DNA from 2 places in the Mesobacillus sp. genome. Region 2 is predicted to be linked to the other one. Evidence: riboswitches for the same ligand, from Rfam matches in the RefSeq annotation. Region 2 holds a riboswitch; the other holds the start of a gene.
The links. A riboswitch is a leader RNA that binds a small molecule or an ion and turns the genes downstream of it on or off. The one in region 2 is predicted to bind cyclic di-GMP.
Positions count from the first base shown of each region.

Region 1: it holds a riboswitch for cyclic di-GMP, as region 2 does, so the genes downstream of both, AC3EBE_RS05625 (DUF5667 domain-containing protein) here and AC3EBE_RS23900 (anti-repressor SinI family protein) in region 2, are expected to answer to the same signal.

Region 1 is NZ_JBYNSB010000015.1:2,361-10,150, forward strand. Features, by position in the region: gene AC3EBE_RS05610 (protein phosphatase 2C domain-containing protein) at 1-232, opposite strand, end outside; gene AC3EBE_RS05615 (alpha/beta hydrolase family protein) at 531-1,142, opposite strand; gene AC3EBE_RS05620 (pirin family protein) at 1,364-2,209, shown strand; cyclic di-GMP riboswitch class I at 2,272-2,357, shown strand; gene AC3EBE_RS05625 (DUF5667 domain-containing protein) at 2,451-3,764, shown strand; gene AC3EBE_RS05630 (FbpB family small basic protein) at 4,083-4,211, shown strand; gene AC3EBE_RS05635 (sporulation protein) at 4,236-4,631, shown strand; gene AC3EBE_RS05640 (protein kinase family protein) at 4,747-5,361, shown strand; gene AC3EBE_RS05645 (SPL family radical SAM protein) at 5,561-6,400, shown strand; gene AC3EBE_RS05650 (STAS domain-containing protein) at 6,539-7,387, shown strand; gene AC3EBE_RS05655 (P-loop NTPase family protein) at 7,554-7,790, shown strand, end outside.
Region 2 is NZ_JBYNSB010000063.1:724-7,533, reverse strand. Features, by position in the region: gene AC3EBE_RS23920 (type 1 glutamine amidotransferase domain-containing protein) at 199-711, opposite strand; gene AC3EBE_RS23915 (late competence development ComFB family protein) at 907-1,182, shown strand; gene treR (trehalose operon repressor) at 1,233-1,958, opposite strand; gene AC3EBE_RS23905 (helix-turn-helix domain-containing protein) at 2,246-2,566, shown strand; gene AC3EBE_RS23900 (anti-repressor SinI family protein) at 2,980-3,114, opposite strand; cyclic di-GMP riboswitch class I at 3,143-3,228, opposite strand; gene AC3EBE_RS23895 (hypothetical protein) at 3,476-3,664, opposite strand; gene AC3EBE_RS23890 (helix-turn-helix domain-containing protein) at 3,880-4,230, shown strand; gene AC3EBE_RS23885 (pseudouridine-5'-phosphate glycosidase) at 4,450-5,358, opposite strand; gene AC3EBE_RS23880 (carbohydrate kinase) at 5,371-6,468, opposite strand; gene AC3EBE_RS23875 (nitrous oxide reductase accessory protein NosL) at 6,732-6,810, shown strand, end outside.

The DNA of each region.
Region 1 (7,790 bases), on a different contig from region 2:
TGACGACCAGCTCAGCGCTTTCTGCCGAGTTATGGGCATCTAGCAAAATAACAAACTCCCAATCTTCCAGGGCATCTGCCAGCAGCAGGCAGCCGTCTTCGTTTTTATATTGCCCTGCCGCTGAATTGCCGCCGTAACGTCCTACAGCTACACTGCCAAACTCCTCAACACTAATATTGTCAACAAAGCTCTCCTGACTTCCGACCCAGCTGAATTCGATTTGATTATTCATTTAGGTTCAACATCCTTTATAAGTTTTAAACTCTCGCTTTCAGCCAATCTGTGACCGCAGGCATAAACTCAGGCACAAATTTCTTCTCCAGATTGCAGAACTCCCTTGTGCTTCCAGTGCTGCACTTCCAAAAAAAGGTGATTCGCCGAAGGGAAGACTTTGTTTGTAATGTCAGTAGACCCAAGGTGTTTCTTGATATTCTGGATGCTTGAAAGTGGCGGACACAGGACGTCTTTCTCTCCAAAAAGCGCAAGCACTGGCCATGTGATTTTTGGAAGAATAGGGACTGGACCGTAATCTATGTGAGATTTATATAGTGTTTATATCCATATTTTGAGATCAGCTTTGCAAGAGCCAGCAAGGTCTTAATTTTTCCCAAAGCGATCTGTTTATGAACGGTTGATTTGTTTTCTGCTTCATGATGAAGGTTGATGTCAGTCATGATTTGTTCGTAAACAGGGATATAAGGGCGGGCAAGAGTAATGAAAAATTTGATCTCTTCATACTTGGCTGCTGAGAGCTGGGCAATCCAACCTCCCTGGCTGTGGCCGATCAAGCCGACTTTTTCTCTGTCAATTTCGCTTCTTGATTGCAAAAAATGGACTGCTGCCAGTGCATCTGCAGCACGGTCATGAAAGTCCTGCTCTTCCCAGCTGCCTGTAGAACCGCCATTGCCAGGCTTGTCAAAAAGTAAAACAGCAATGCCGTGTTCATTGCAGTGTTGAGCTAGAGTGACCCGCATTTTGAATCCCCAAGCATCTCCATAACGTTCAGACTCACCGCCAGAGCCTGCTAAAAATGCCATCGCTGGAACAAGCTGCTCGATGTGATCGGGTAGGAAAAGTGTGCCGCATAGCGTTTCCTTTGCGCCTTTAAATATTATTTCTTCTATTATTATCGGTTCACTCATTATGTATTTTTTCAAGTATGAGGAACATGTTGTATGAGCTAATTATAAAGGAAGGAGGATGATGCTAAAATAGAAAAAGAGCTAGAAACTGAATTGAGGAACGCTTTTTACAAAAGAATGCGTAAAGAAAATGATGCAGAGCGCTTAGCTTACTATAAGTAAGCTGATGTTGTATATTGGATATAGTTAACTAAATAATGAATGTACTGGAGGAATAGAAGATGTTCCAAAGAGAAATCAAGGATCATTGGACTGTACAATATGAGGAAAAAGATTTACCGCATGTCCAGGCAGGACTGGTTTTAAATCCGCAGAGGTGGAGGGAGCTTGATCCTTTTATCCTGATGGCGGAGGACTGGTTCAAGCGCGGCACATTCTCTGACCATCCGCATCGCGGTTTCCAGACGATCACTTATGTGATAGATGGCAGGCTTGAACACATCGATAATCATGGCGGGCACAGTATCCTTGAGTCAGGGGACATCCAATATATGAATGCCGGATCAGGTGCGAGGCATGCAGAAGAGGCGGTTGACCAGGATATCGCCCATACGCTGCAGCTTTGGCTTAATCTGCCTAAAAGCTTAAAGAATACGACAACATCCTATCAGGATGTATACTCTGAAACAGCGCCGATTGTTCAGTTTGATGGCGGTTTCCTGAAGGTTTACTCAGGTGAAACGGCCGGAGTAACTGGTCCGCTGGAGCCATTGTTGCCGTTCACCCTTTCCGAAATCATCCTATCAGAGGGGGCGGAATTCTCATACGAACTTCCGGAAGGACATAATGCATTCATCTACGTCCTGTCCGGTGATTTGAATACAGGGAAAAGCGGCACAAACTTGAAAAAATCCTCAGCTGCAACTCTTTCGTATAATGATGGCGGGGAAGGCTTAAGCGAATTGCAGCTAAAAGCAAATAGCCGCTCCAGGGTTCTCGTTTATTCAGGAAAACCGATCAAGGAAGAAGTAGTGGCGTACGGCCCGTTCGTAATGAATTCAATGGAAGAAATCCGACAGGCTTACCGTGATTATCATGAAGGAAAATTTGGCGAGGAAGCGAAGTAAATATTTGAAAAATTTCTATTTATTTTTTCCTGTCGAAAAAGTAAGATATAAGTAGAATTAAAATCCGATAATGGCAAAACCAGGGAAACCTGGCGACGCAAAACTACAGGGGCTAATGTCTTTCGGACTATGCCAGCCAGTTGCCGAAGATTCACATAGCGTACGGTGTGTGCTGTTCTTCGGACAGCACTTTTTTATTTTTTATCGATTTTAGTTCAAACTTTATAACGGGGGAATTAGAATGAAGAAGCTTTTGACAACAGCAGTTTTGACAGGGGTGCTTGCCTTTGGTTCGGGTGTATCAGCCGATGAGGTAATCGAAACGGCAGATCCGGGCGTTACACCAGATGAATTCTTTTTTACTTTCGATCAATTATTTGAGGAGCTAAAGCTGTTAGTGACCTTCGATGATGAAAAGGAGGCCCAGCTGCTGCTTGAGTTTGCGAGTGAGAGACTTGCGGAAGCAACAGCTATGTCTACTGAAGAGAAAGATGAATTTGTGCAAGCAGCTTTAGAGGATTATTTAGCTGCTCTTGAGGAAGCTCAGGAAAAAGTGACTGAAGTGATTGTCGAGGAAGAAACCGATTCAGAGGGCGCGGATGAACTCACTGAACAGTTAGAAGACGTTGCTGAAGTAGAGGACGAGCTTGCAGAGGATGCAGAAGGCGAACTGGAGGAAGAGCTGGAAGAAGCTGTCGAAGAGGCAAAGGTTGTTGCGAATGTAGTGAAGGGGCTTGATCAGGAAAAGGTGGCTGAGCTTCGTGAACAAGGGCTTGGATATGGTCAAATTGCCCAGATTTTCTGGCTGGCTGAAACAGCCGATATTACCGTAGATGAAGTTGCTGCTATTTTTACAGAAGAAAAGCTTGGATTTGGACAAGCTGTTAAACAGCTTGGTGTCGAGAAAAAAGGATTGGCCTTAGGCAAGAAGAAGGGCTCTGATGAGGAAGAAGCAGATGATGCCGCCTCTGAAGATGACTCATTGGAGTCTGGAGATGTTGAAGCAGGCGATGGAGATAGTGCTGATGCTGAGGATAATGGAACTGGGGCTGGCCAGACAGAAGACGGGGCAGTGACAGAAGGAGAAGCAGATGATACTGCTTCAGCTGAAACAACAACTTCAACTTTACTGGCGAATGCAGCAACAACTGTTAAGAGCAGTGATAAAAAGACCGCAGCACAGCCTGCGACTGTAAGAGCGGATGAGAAAAAGACTGCGGCTGCTAAGAAAGCTGACGAGCAAAAACAGGCTGCTGCTAAGAACGCTGAAGAACAAAAGCAGCAAGCCGCGAAGCAAGCGGAGGAAAAGAAAAAAGAAGAAGCTAGAAAAGCAGAAGAGAAAAAGAAGGAAGAAGCAAAAAAAGCCGAAGATAAGCAGCGTGAAGAAAACAAGAAGGCTGAAGAGCAGAAACAAAAAGAGGAGTCTGAAAAGGCTAAAGGAAAGAAGGATCAGGGTTCTAACGGAGATGAAGCGGGCCCTAAGGAAGATGAAAGCAGCAAGGTAGACAAGGGCGGCAATGAAGGCTCCGGAAAAGGCAATGGCAACGGCAAGTAGGGCAGCCTGAATATTGCCAACCTTTGGTCAGATACTCAAAAAGCGTTTGATTTGACGGATATTTCTGTGTCATGTATGATATAATTATAAACTTGAATAGTTCTCCTAAAGGGGAGTAGCTTTTACAACAGAGTCGTCATTACGGAGATTTCTCCCGGCTTTGTTGGCAACGACAGTTGTTAGCAAGACCTTTACCATATTTGGTGAAGGTCTTTATTTGTTTTTAAACCTTCACCGCTTCCGGTGAAGGTTTTTTTATTACGATAAAAGCATTTTTGAAATAAGCAACATAAATTTTATTAATGGAGTGTGGTTCGAATGAAGAAAAAACAGCTGCGTTTTGAGGAACTTGTCAAGAAGAACCGGGAAGAATTATTAATGGATCAGCGTCTGCTCGAAAAGATCGAGAAGCGTCTTGATGATCGATACTCAGGCGGAAAGAAGTAATTTAATCTAGATGGAGGATCAGGAATGTTATTAAGAAAGTATATGTCGCTTATGGGCGTCGGGTCAGCACAAATTGACCTTGTTTTGGAGAAGGATGTACTGAGGCCGGGAGAAGCAGTGAATGGGCAATTTCTAATAAAAGGCGGAACAATCGACCAGCACTTAAAACAGATAGACTGCGCCCTGGTCATGGTGGATGAGAAAACAGGAGCAGAGAAGGAAATCGATAACATAGCAATTAAGATACAGACAAAGATCGAATCAGATGAAAACGACAAAGTTCCGTTTTCCTTCAAGCTCCCAGAAGACGTACCAGTATCCAGCAAAGCCATCTCCTACCACTTCAAGACAAAGCTAACCTTCGAACAAGGCGTAGAAAGCTGGGACGAAGACATGATCAAAGTAATAAAAGACAAATAGCTTCATCACATTAACGCGCCGGGGGTCAGACCCCCACTGAGTTAATGCGGTGAAGCGCTGGGGGTCTGACCCCCGGTGCTGTAAAGCGGTGAATGGTTAGAGAGGAGGGGTGAGGGTGAGTTTGTATGGTGAGTTGGCGCGGAGTGTGGTATATCGTCATAAGGGGTCGAGGGTGAATCTTGAGGGCATGGATGATCGGCTGGAGCTGATTGGGGAAGGAAGAAGTGCGTTTGCGTTTCGGATAGCCGGGACTGAGCTTGTCCTGAAGGTATTCTTCCCGTCATTTGAGCACATAGCTGCTGAGGAAGCGGCAATATATCAAGAGTTAAAGGGAAATCCGTTCTTCCCGTCATTGCACGAATCAGGCAGCAATTATCTCGTGATTGATTATATTCATGGTACAACGCTGTTCAATTGCCTGGTTAATGGAATCCCCATTGCCGGCCGGCATATAAAAAAGGTTGATGCCGCCCTTCAGCTTGCGAGGGAAAAAGGATTGAATCCCTCGGACATTCATTTAAGGAATATCATCATCACTCCGGAAGGAAACGTCCGTCTTATTGACGTCGCACGCTTCCGCCAGACCAAGAAATGCTCACAGTGGGATGACCTGAAGCGCGCATTCTACAAGTTTTACCGGCACAAGCGCTTCCCAAAGAAATTGCCGGAAACAATGATGAACTTGATTGCCTACTTTTATAAAAAAGGACTGCTTCCAAACTTGAACTAATGATTTAAGCTCAGTTTTAAGCAGTCCTAGACCAATTTTTTGCCTGTCATTGAATAGCAAAAATCTGGACAACCTCATATTTCATCCTAATAAAAGGTTTGTTACAAAAGTTACCAACACAACCCCGTACCTGAAATCCACGTTTTCCAAAACCAGCCTATATAATAATAAAAGTGATTAACAATAAGGTGGTGATTCCGTGAAGCTGAACATCAATGATATTCTATCGAAAAGTATCCTGACCCCGGGGAGGGGGTTGCTGAGTGAGTATTCCCATTCCCTAAACCCGTATGCAGGCTGTGCGTTTGGCTGCAGCTATTGTTATGTAAGGCAGCTTCCGGTTTCACTTTTTCGCGAGGAAGAATGGGGAACCTGGGTAGATATCAAGGCGAATGCAGCTGAATTATTGCGTAAGGAATTGGTCAAGGCCAAGAAGAAAGGGCCGGTTACGATTTTTATGTCGTCGGCAACAGATCCTTACCAGCCAATAGAAGCGAAAACCATGCTGACAAGAAGCCTTCTGGAGGTCATGCTTGAAGTCCAGCCTGACTTTCTGTTCGTCCAGACCCGTTCACCGCTTGTAAAAAGAGATCTCGACTTATTTAAACAGTTCGGCAATAAAATCAGGATATCGATGACGATTGAAACAGATAAAGAAGAAATCAGAAAAGCCTTTGCTCCATCAGCTCCACCGATACCTGCAAGGATGAAGGCGTTAAAGGAAATCACCGCTGCTGGTGTATTGACACAGGCGACGATTTCGCCGTTATTGCCCTGCTCGAGGGAATTTCCTGAAAAGCTAAAAGGAGTGGCCAGCAGGATTACCATCGATGATTTTTGGATGGGTGATGGAAGCGGAGGAAAACGGACCAGGAAGCTGGGAGTATATAAGATCTATGAACAGCTCGGCATGGAAAAATGGTACAATCCATCTGCTTATAAAGTCATTCTAAAAATGATGAAAGAGGAATTGGGAGTAACAGAAGTGTTGGTGTCCCAAAGCGGTTTCAGCCCTGGCGCCGGAGGTATTTTTAATTAAGGCATATTCCAGCCCAAGGGTAAAAACTTGTCCTGCTTCTTCCACCTGCGTTATGATGGATGATAACAGTGTATAAATGAATCTGACGGTTAAATGATAAATTATAATTTCTTTTTGGAACATTTGGAGGAAGATTGAATGAACAATGAATTGAAGTTATTAGGTGAAGCAATTGTTAATAGGAAGCATGAAATAGCAAAAGCGGTCCATGATGACCGATATTCTGCGGTACAGCTTACGGAAGCACAAAAACATGACCTGAAAAAAATTGAAGGCCAGATTCTTGAGATTCGCGCCAACTTCATCAGTCTTTTCGGCCATGCCCTGATTGAGCATGAAGACAGGCAAAAAGGCCTTGATAGCATCACACAATGGGGAAAAGACACAGGAGAATACATTTATAAGCTAGGTGCATCCCTTGACGAAGCGCTTAAAGATACTAGCTATTATCGCGCCCATATCTGGAATGCGATTAAAGAAGAAGCGAAGGATATGACTGCTGGAACAGTCTTTGCTGTATTGGAAGTCATTGACCCGCTCATGGACCATGCAATCTACAGCTTCAGCTTAACATTCGTGGAATCTCACCAAAAGAGCCTTGAGAATGCGAAAACGGCTCTTCTTGAGCTATCTGTGCCTGTCGTTCCATTATTGCCGGGCGTTGGCGTGCTTCCGCTAGTTGGTAATGTGGATACAGAAAGAGCTCAGCTTTTGATGGAAGAAACTCTTGAGCAAGCAGTTAAGCTTAAGCTTACTCATCTGATTTTTGACGTGTCAGGTGTAATGATCGTTGATACGATGGTAGCGGACCAGCTGTTCAAAGTAATCAGCGCATTATCACTGGTCGGTGTGAAAACAATCATGACAGGAATCCGTCCAGAGGTTGCCCACACAATGGTAACCCTTGGCTTGAACCTTGAAGGTATCACGGTAAAATCGAACCTTCACCAGGCATTTAAGGAAATCCAGACTTTAAAAGAAGTGTAAATAACTTTCAAAAAGCTGCATACGTGCAGCTTTTTTTATTTCCCGTAGAAAGTCAACCCACTTCCCAAAAAAGCAATACATAGTCAAGTTCTGTAGAAAAAAAGAGGAAATTCAATCTCTAAAGCGAATAAGTATCCATCTGAAATTCAAATGGTGGTTGCAATGCATGAGCAAAAAAAATCCTGCTAAAATTCACATAATTGGCTCTGTTGGCAGTGGAAAAACGACTCTGGGGAAGAGGCTTTCTGCAAAGTTAAGTATCGCGCATTATGAGCTCGATAACGTAGTATGGCAAAGGCTGGATACTGGGGAGGTCCGCAGAAAGGCTGAAGAAAGAGATGCGTATCTGCGCAGTATAATCGGCAGAGATGCCTGGATCATTGAAGGCGTCCACTATGAATGG
Region 2 (6,810 bases):
GCGAATTTTTCTTGGGGCGTGCGGTGAGCCTCCTCGTCGCTTTGCTCCTGCGGGGTAAAATGGCCCCTTCTTTTCGGGCCATTTCTACCGGGGTCTCACCTGCCCGCTTCATCCCGAAGGAGTCTGCGCGCCTGGAACGAAGAGCAACAGGATCTCAATTCAACATTGGTGAGAGCAACAATCTCTGCGAAAACAGCCTTATTTTAAAAGGTTCAATGCTTCGCGATTGAATGCCGGGATGTCTTTCGGCTCGCGGCTGGTGACCAGCTGATTCTGGCAAACGACGACTTCCTGGTCCTTGTAATTCGCGCCGGCATATTCCATATCGACGCGGATGGATTTATAGCCTGTCGCATCTCTGCCTTCAAGTGTTTTCGCCGTCAGCAACAGCTGCGGACCGTGGCAGATCGCGAATACTGGTTTTTTCGCATCCATGAAGGACTTTGTGAACTGGACGAAGCGTTCATCTTCGCGGAGCTGGTCCGGTGAGAACCCTCCTGGCAGGAACAATGCGTCAAAATCCTCTGGTTTTACATTATCAATGCTTTCGTCGATCTTGACTTCTGCCTTTCCTTGTTTTCCTTTTACAGTCTTTCCTGATTCCTTTTCGATTGTCATTACTTCATGGCCGGCCTCTGAAAAAGCTCTTGACGGCTCCAGGTACTCGGAATCCTCAAACATCTCTGTGATTAAGCATGCAATTTTAGCCATAGGAATAACATCTCCTTTTCTTTTATATCCACTATTAAACTTTCCCTGTCCGCTGAAGCTAAAACATCTATCCAAATCTTAGAATAAACAAAGGTCCAAAGACCTATATTTTTAAAAAGCAAAAAATTTCATTTTATATTTGACATTATCCACTATAATCAATAGTAGGACATCAATAGGGAGAGAAGGAACACTGTGAATATTAATTATGTCAACGTAATGGAAGAAGTGGTTTCGACTCTTGTCAATGTTTTAATGATGAGCCCGGATTATCAGACTTTCTGCAATTGCAAGAAGTGCAGGAATGATATCATCGCCATCAGCCTGAACACGCTTCCGAGCCATTATGTCACCACAGAAGATGGACGCAAGATGGTATTTGAACAGCTTAATACCCAGGAGAACAGAGCCTGGATCAATAAAAGAATCATCAGTGCCATTCACCTCGTAGGTAAATATCCAAAGCATTAAAAAAAGCTGCCGATTGGCAGCTTTCTTTTTATAGTTTTCATCACTAATTTCTATAATGATTTTGTATCCATCCGCCTCGCGAAATCGACAAACCGGAATTTGTCAGGGCGGTGCCTTGACTCTGTATATTGAAACATGGTGGCGTCCTCAAAATAAATATAGTTCTTCACGACCACGACCGCCTGATAGCCTTCCATATCCAGCAGGGACTGATCTTCCTCGGTCGGTTCCTCCACCGTGAATTCCTTTTTGGCAAAACTGATCTTTTTTTCGAGCTGCTTTTCGATGTATTCAAATATGGAATTTTGGCAGTTTTCCTTTGTAAGTCCAGGAACATATTTCTCGACCAGGTAATCCTTGTCCAGGATGATTCGTTCCCCGTCAATTTGCCGGACTCTGGTAACCTTCCACACCAAATCATCTTCATCAATATGCAGTTCCTTTGCAATTTCGCAATCGGCAGCCTTAAGAGCAAACTCCTCGACGGCGGTTGCTGCTTTGCCGCCCATATTCTCCGCGAGTTCCTTAAAGCTGACCAATCCTGAGATCGGGAATTGGTGCCTTTTCAAATCAAGGACAAGAGAGCCTTTGCCGCGGATCTTTTGGATATATCCATTTTGGGCCAGCAGGTTCAGCGCCTTGCGAATCGTTTCTCTCGATGTCTGGTACATGTCGGCAAACTCATTTTCCGATGGAAGGATGGTCTTTGGCGGATAAAGGCCGTCCTGGATTCTTTTCGCGATTTCCTCATATATCGGCAAGTACTTTTTTTGCATCGTATTCCCCCGTACCTATACTAATTACTGCCATTTTACCCTTTTTTCCTGATAAATGCATTTCCGGATGGGTTTCCTGCAAAATTTAAACGAAAGAACAGCAGCCAATGCCGGTAAAAAAATCCTTTGAGTAATTTTCCCAACATGTTTCATGCAGCTTTTTTTAGAAAACAATCCTTTTGCATGGTATTTTGGTTATAATTGTTCTATGAAACGTTCTCAATATGGAACTATGCGAGGAAATTTGTTATTATTTAATTATAAATAGAGAAGGTGTGTGGATAGCTGTGATCGGTGAACGCGTTAAAAGATTTCGACAGGAAAAGAAAATGTCATTATCCGAGCTTGCAGAACAAGCCGGAGTTGCCAAATCATATTTGAGTTCACTGGAACGCAATCTCCAGACGAACCCTTCAATCCAATTCCTTGAAAAGATTGCAGCAGTCCTTAATATCCCTGTTGACAATCTGATCCATGAACAGCCTGATAAGGAGAATATGGATTCTGACTGGGTGAATCTTGTGAAAGAAGCAATGGATTCCGGCATCACCAAGGACCAGTTCCGTGAGTTCCTCGAATTCAACAAATGGAAGCTTCATAATAAATAAAATGGACAGCGGGCGATCGCTGTCCATTTTATTTATGGTCACAATTAAATTCTTTAAATGATAGTTCTGTAAAAATATGCTGTTGATTTCCGTTCCAGGCGCTTCGCTTTCCTCTGAAGAATTATGAAAAAGCCCAATTGCCGGCTTTTTCAAGAGCGAATTCTTCTAGGGGCGTGCGGTGAGCCTCCTCGTCGCTTTGCTCCTGTGGGGTAAAATGGCCCCTTCTTCTCGGGCCATTTCTACCGGGGTCTCACCTGTCCCGCTTCATCCCGAAGGAGTCTTCGCGCCTGGAACGAAGAGCAACAGAGTATTATAAATCAATATTTTGCTTTAACAGTATCTAATCAAAAAATAAAAAGCACCTCAAAGAGAGCTGCCCGATTCATTTCATTATGATGTTTTTCTATGTACTTTTAAAGTCCTGTGCCGTTGAAGCTTTGTAAAAACTCCCTGATTTCTTCTATCTTCAATCCCATTTCCATTGCTTCCATTATGAGCTGCGTCCATTCCTGGTCCAATTCTTCGGTAATTGCCTTTTCGCTAATCAAGTTCTTCCCCCCAAAATACGTGTGTATTCCAGGCAGTCCGGCCATCATAGTACTTTGCACCTTAGATCCGTGACTTTGCGTCCCCGCTTTTCAACAAGTTTGCCTTTTTCTGTGCCTTTTATCTCATCTTTAACTCCCAATCTCATTGTATATGGTTCTTTTTTTTTATCTTGTAAGTATTTGTCGGCTGGATTTGATTGATTATTTCTTTTTTCTTCCAAGGAATTACAAAAACAGTATGGAAAACAGTTAGTTTTCAGAAATTTCAAGTTATTATCTAGATATCTTTGTCAAATTATCTCCGGAATTGTTGAACTCTTTTTTAAACATTACCCCCACAAACTTGAATCTGATTTTCTATTTAAATCTTTCCTGGTGTAAACACCTTTAATCCAGCTGGGCAAAGCCGTTCTCTTTTCAAATGTTCCAGCCTGAAAAAATCGATAGCTGGTAAGATCATGGCCACATACAGGGCATAGCCATTCACCCTGCTCACAGCTGCTGAAGGACGGACGATTGCATCGATCACAATTTTTTCTGTACACAGCAAACAACACCTCCATGGTTGTCCAGATTATCTTTATTGAGTATAGTCCATTGGAATCATTTCTGGAAAAGGCGAAAATTAGTCAAAAATTCTTAAAAAAGAACGAATATCGTTCTTTTACAAGAATTATCTCTAGTTATCTTACAATATCGCATTTTGAAAAGAACAATTTGTTCGTTATAATGAATAAGCGAATGTCTTTTAAGGAGAATTGCCAAATGAAGATAGTGGGAGAGAAAATTAAGAGATTGCGAATCAAAAAAAAGTATTCCATCACTGAACTGTCGGAAAAAGCAAATGTATCGAAATCCTATTTAAGCTATATCGAAAGAGGAATCCAGGAGAATCCTTCAGTCCAGGTCTTATCGCGCTTGGCGTTGACGCTCGATACCACAGTCGAATACTTGATGGGCAATGAAACTCAACTAAAAAAGGGAGAAATCTCTCTCGATTCTGAATGGCTATTGCTTATTGAAGAGGCAATTAGGAGCGGGATCAGCAAAGATGATTTTTCCTATTATCTGGATTTTATCAAATTCAGGAATTCTTCAATCAAGTCGAAGAAATAGTGTTAATACTAAAATATAAAGTTGGAATTCTTTTTATACCAAAAAAAGAACCAGCTAGTGGCTGATTCTAATTCCTCTTTGTCGACGTTAATTTTTTTTTGTGAAAATGGCTGCTGATTTCATTCATGCGCCTTCCCATCTTCCCAATAAAGCTGCTATAGGTATGGATATCCCTGCCCCATTTACAAATTCTCTAAATGTCCTTCCAGTTCCCCATTATCAAATAAGGCTCAAGGCAATTTCGGCTCCAACTCTTGCGTTATTTTTGATCAGGGCGATGTTGGCTTCGAGGCTTTTGCCATCTGTTAATTCTTTTACCTTGGCAAGAAGGAATGGTGTGACCTGTTTGCCTTCAATTTTCTTTTCCTTTGCTTCTTGGAGGGCCTTTTCTATGACATGATTCATCAGACTTTCTTCCATGGCTTGTTCCTCTGGGATTGGATTTGCGACCACGACGCCTCCATTGAGTCCAAGCTCCCATTTTGTCCTGATCAGTTCAGCGACTTCCTCTGCTGAATCCAGCCGGAAGTTCACCTTATATAAACTTGTTCTTGTATAAAAGGCAGGGAGTGTATCGGTGCCAAAGCCAACGACAGGCACCCCATGGGTTTCCAGATATTCGAGGGTAAGCCCAAGATCAAGAATGGACTTTGCCCCTGCACATACGACGGCAACATTTGTATTTGCCAGTTCCTGCAGATCTGCTGAAATATCCATTGTCACTTCCGCTTCACGGTGCACACCGCCGATTCCTCCTGTGACAAATACCTGGATTCCCGCAAGCTCTGCACAAATCATCGTTGCCGCAACCGTGGTGGCGCCATCCTTCTTCGCTGCTAATAGATAGGGAAGGTCCCGCCTGCTTGTTTTTTCGACATTTCTGCTTTGACCGAGATATTCGAGCTCCTCGTCTGAGAGACCGATTTTTATTTTTCCGGCAAGGATGGCAATTGTCGCTGGGACAGCTCCCAAAGCCCGGATAATTTCCTCGACTTCCCTCGCAGTGTGGACATTTTGTGGATAAGGCATTCCATGGGAGATAATGGTAGATTCCAGCGCTACGATCGGTTTGCCTGTTTTTTTCGCTTCGAGTACTTCCTCTGAAAATTCAAGCCACTTTTCTAGCATTCTCTAACCCTCTTAATTAAAGTTTTGTTTGTATGTGTCCAGCAATTGCTTGTTATTCAAGATTGGATTTACCGTTTCGATTGTCTGAAGTGTCAGGATCGAGCAGGCCATCCCTATTTTGCAGGCATCCTCGGTCTGTATTCCGTTTAAATGGGCATAGAGGATCCCGGCAACTAGCGAATCGCCTGCACCGGTCACGTCAATCACCGATATGGCAGGCGGAATCAGCACGCCAGCTTCACCTTTTTTCGTAAAATAGACGAGGCCTTTATCTCCCCGGCTGATGACGACTTTCTCTGCTCCTTTATGGATGATCTTTTCGGCTGCTTTGAAAAAATCGCCTTCGTTCTCGATGCTGATGTGTGATATCGCCTCTGCCTCATCCTTATTGGCAATCAGCCAGGTCACACCCGTTAAATCTTCCGGCAGCTTTCTTGCTTTCGGGGAGGACACCGGCGTAATGCATAATGGCAGATTTTCTCTGCGGCACCTCGTAATAATGCATTCCAGGACCTGAGCTGGAAAATTGGTATCCAGCATGATTAAATCAGATGAGGCAAAATAGGCCCATTTTCCGTCGATGAATTCAGGAGTAATAGCATCATAGATTGACATTTCGGCCAGAGCAACCGACATTTCACCCTCATGGTCCAGCACTGCGGTATAAGTTCCGGTAGATTGGCCATGCATGATTTGCGAAGGAGTCGTATCGGCGAATGCCTTCGTGTATTCCAGCAGCCAATGCCCCTCATGGTCGTCCCCTACTACTGTCAGCACACTGACATCGCTGCCCAGCCTTCCCAGATTCTCAGCAATATTCCTCGCTACGCCTCCACATGATTTGGAGCTTTCCGCTGGATTGGACGTGCCAAGCTCCAGCCTGCTTTTCGACCAGATTTTCCGGTCGATATTCGCTCCTCCTACACAAAGCACCTGCCTTTTCTCCGGCAATACATAGGCTCTGCCAAGAATCTTTCCTTGTTTGATTAATGCCGATATATAGCTCGCTACCTCAGAACGAGATAGTTTCGATTTCATCGCCAGATCTATTTGTGAGATGAACGGATCCTCTTTTACTAGTTTAAAAATAAGTGCCTCTCTCTCATTCATTTCGTGCACCCCTCTAATTTCCAAATACTAGTCTATATAAGAATCATAAACCTTTATCTGAATAGGCACAACATTATTAATATTCGTTTACTTTTTCCTTTTTCCTACTTCCAACCCGCTTGAAGCTTTGTGGCTTGCTTGTGTCATAATGTCACAAAAAAGTCATATAAAATCGGGCAATCTCACGCTTTTCCCACGGATTTTTCTCATTTTAATCACAACTCCCTGTTACGATTATTCCGTAACTAAAGGAGGTTATTTTTATGAAAAAATATTTTACTGTATTCATAGCATCCTTATTCATTTTGGCTCTTTCTGCATGCGGCGATTCCGCCGCTGACA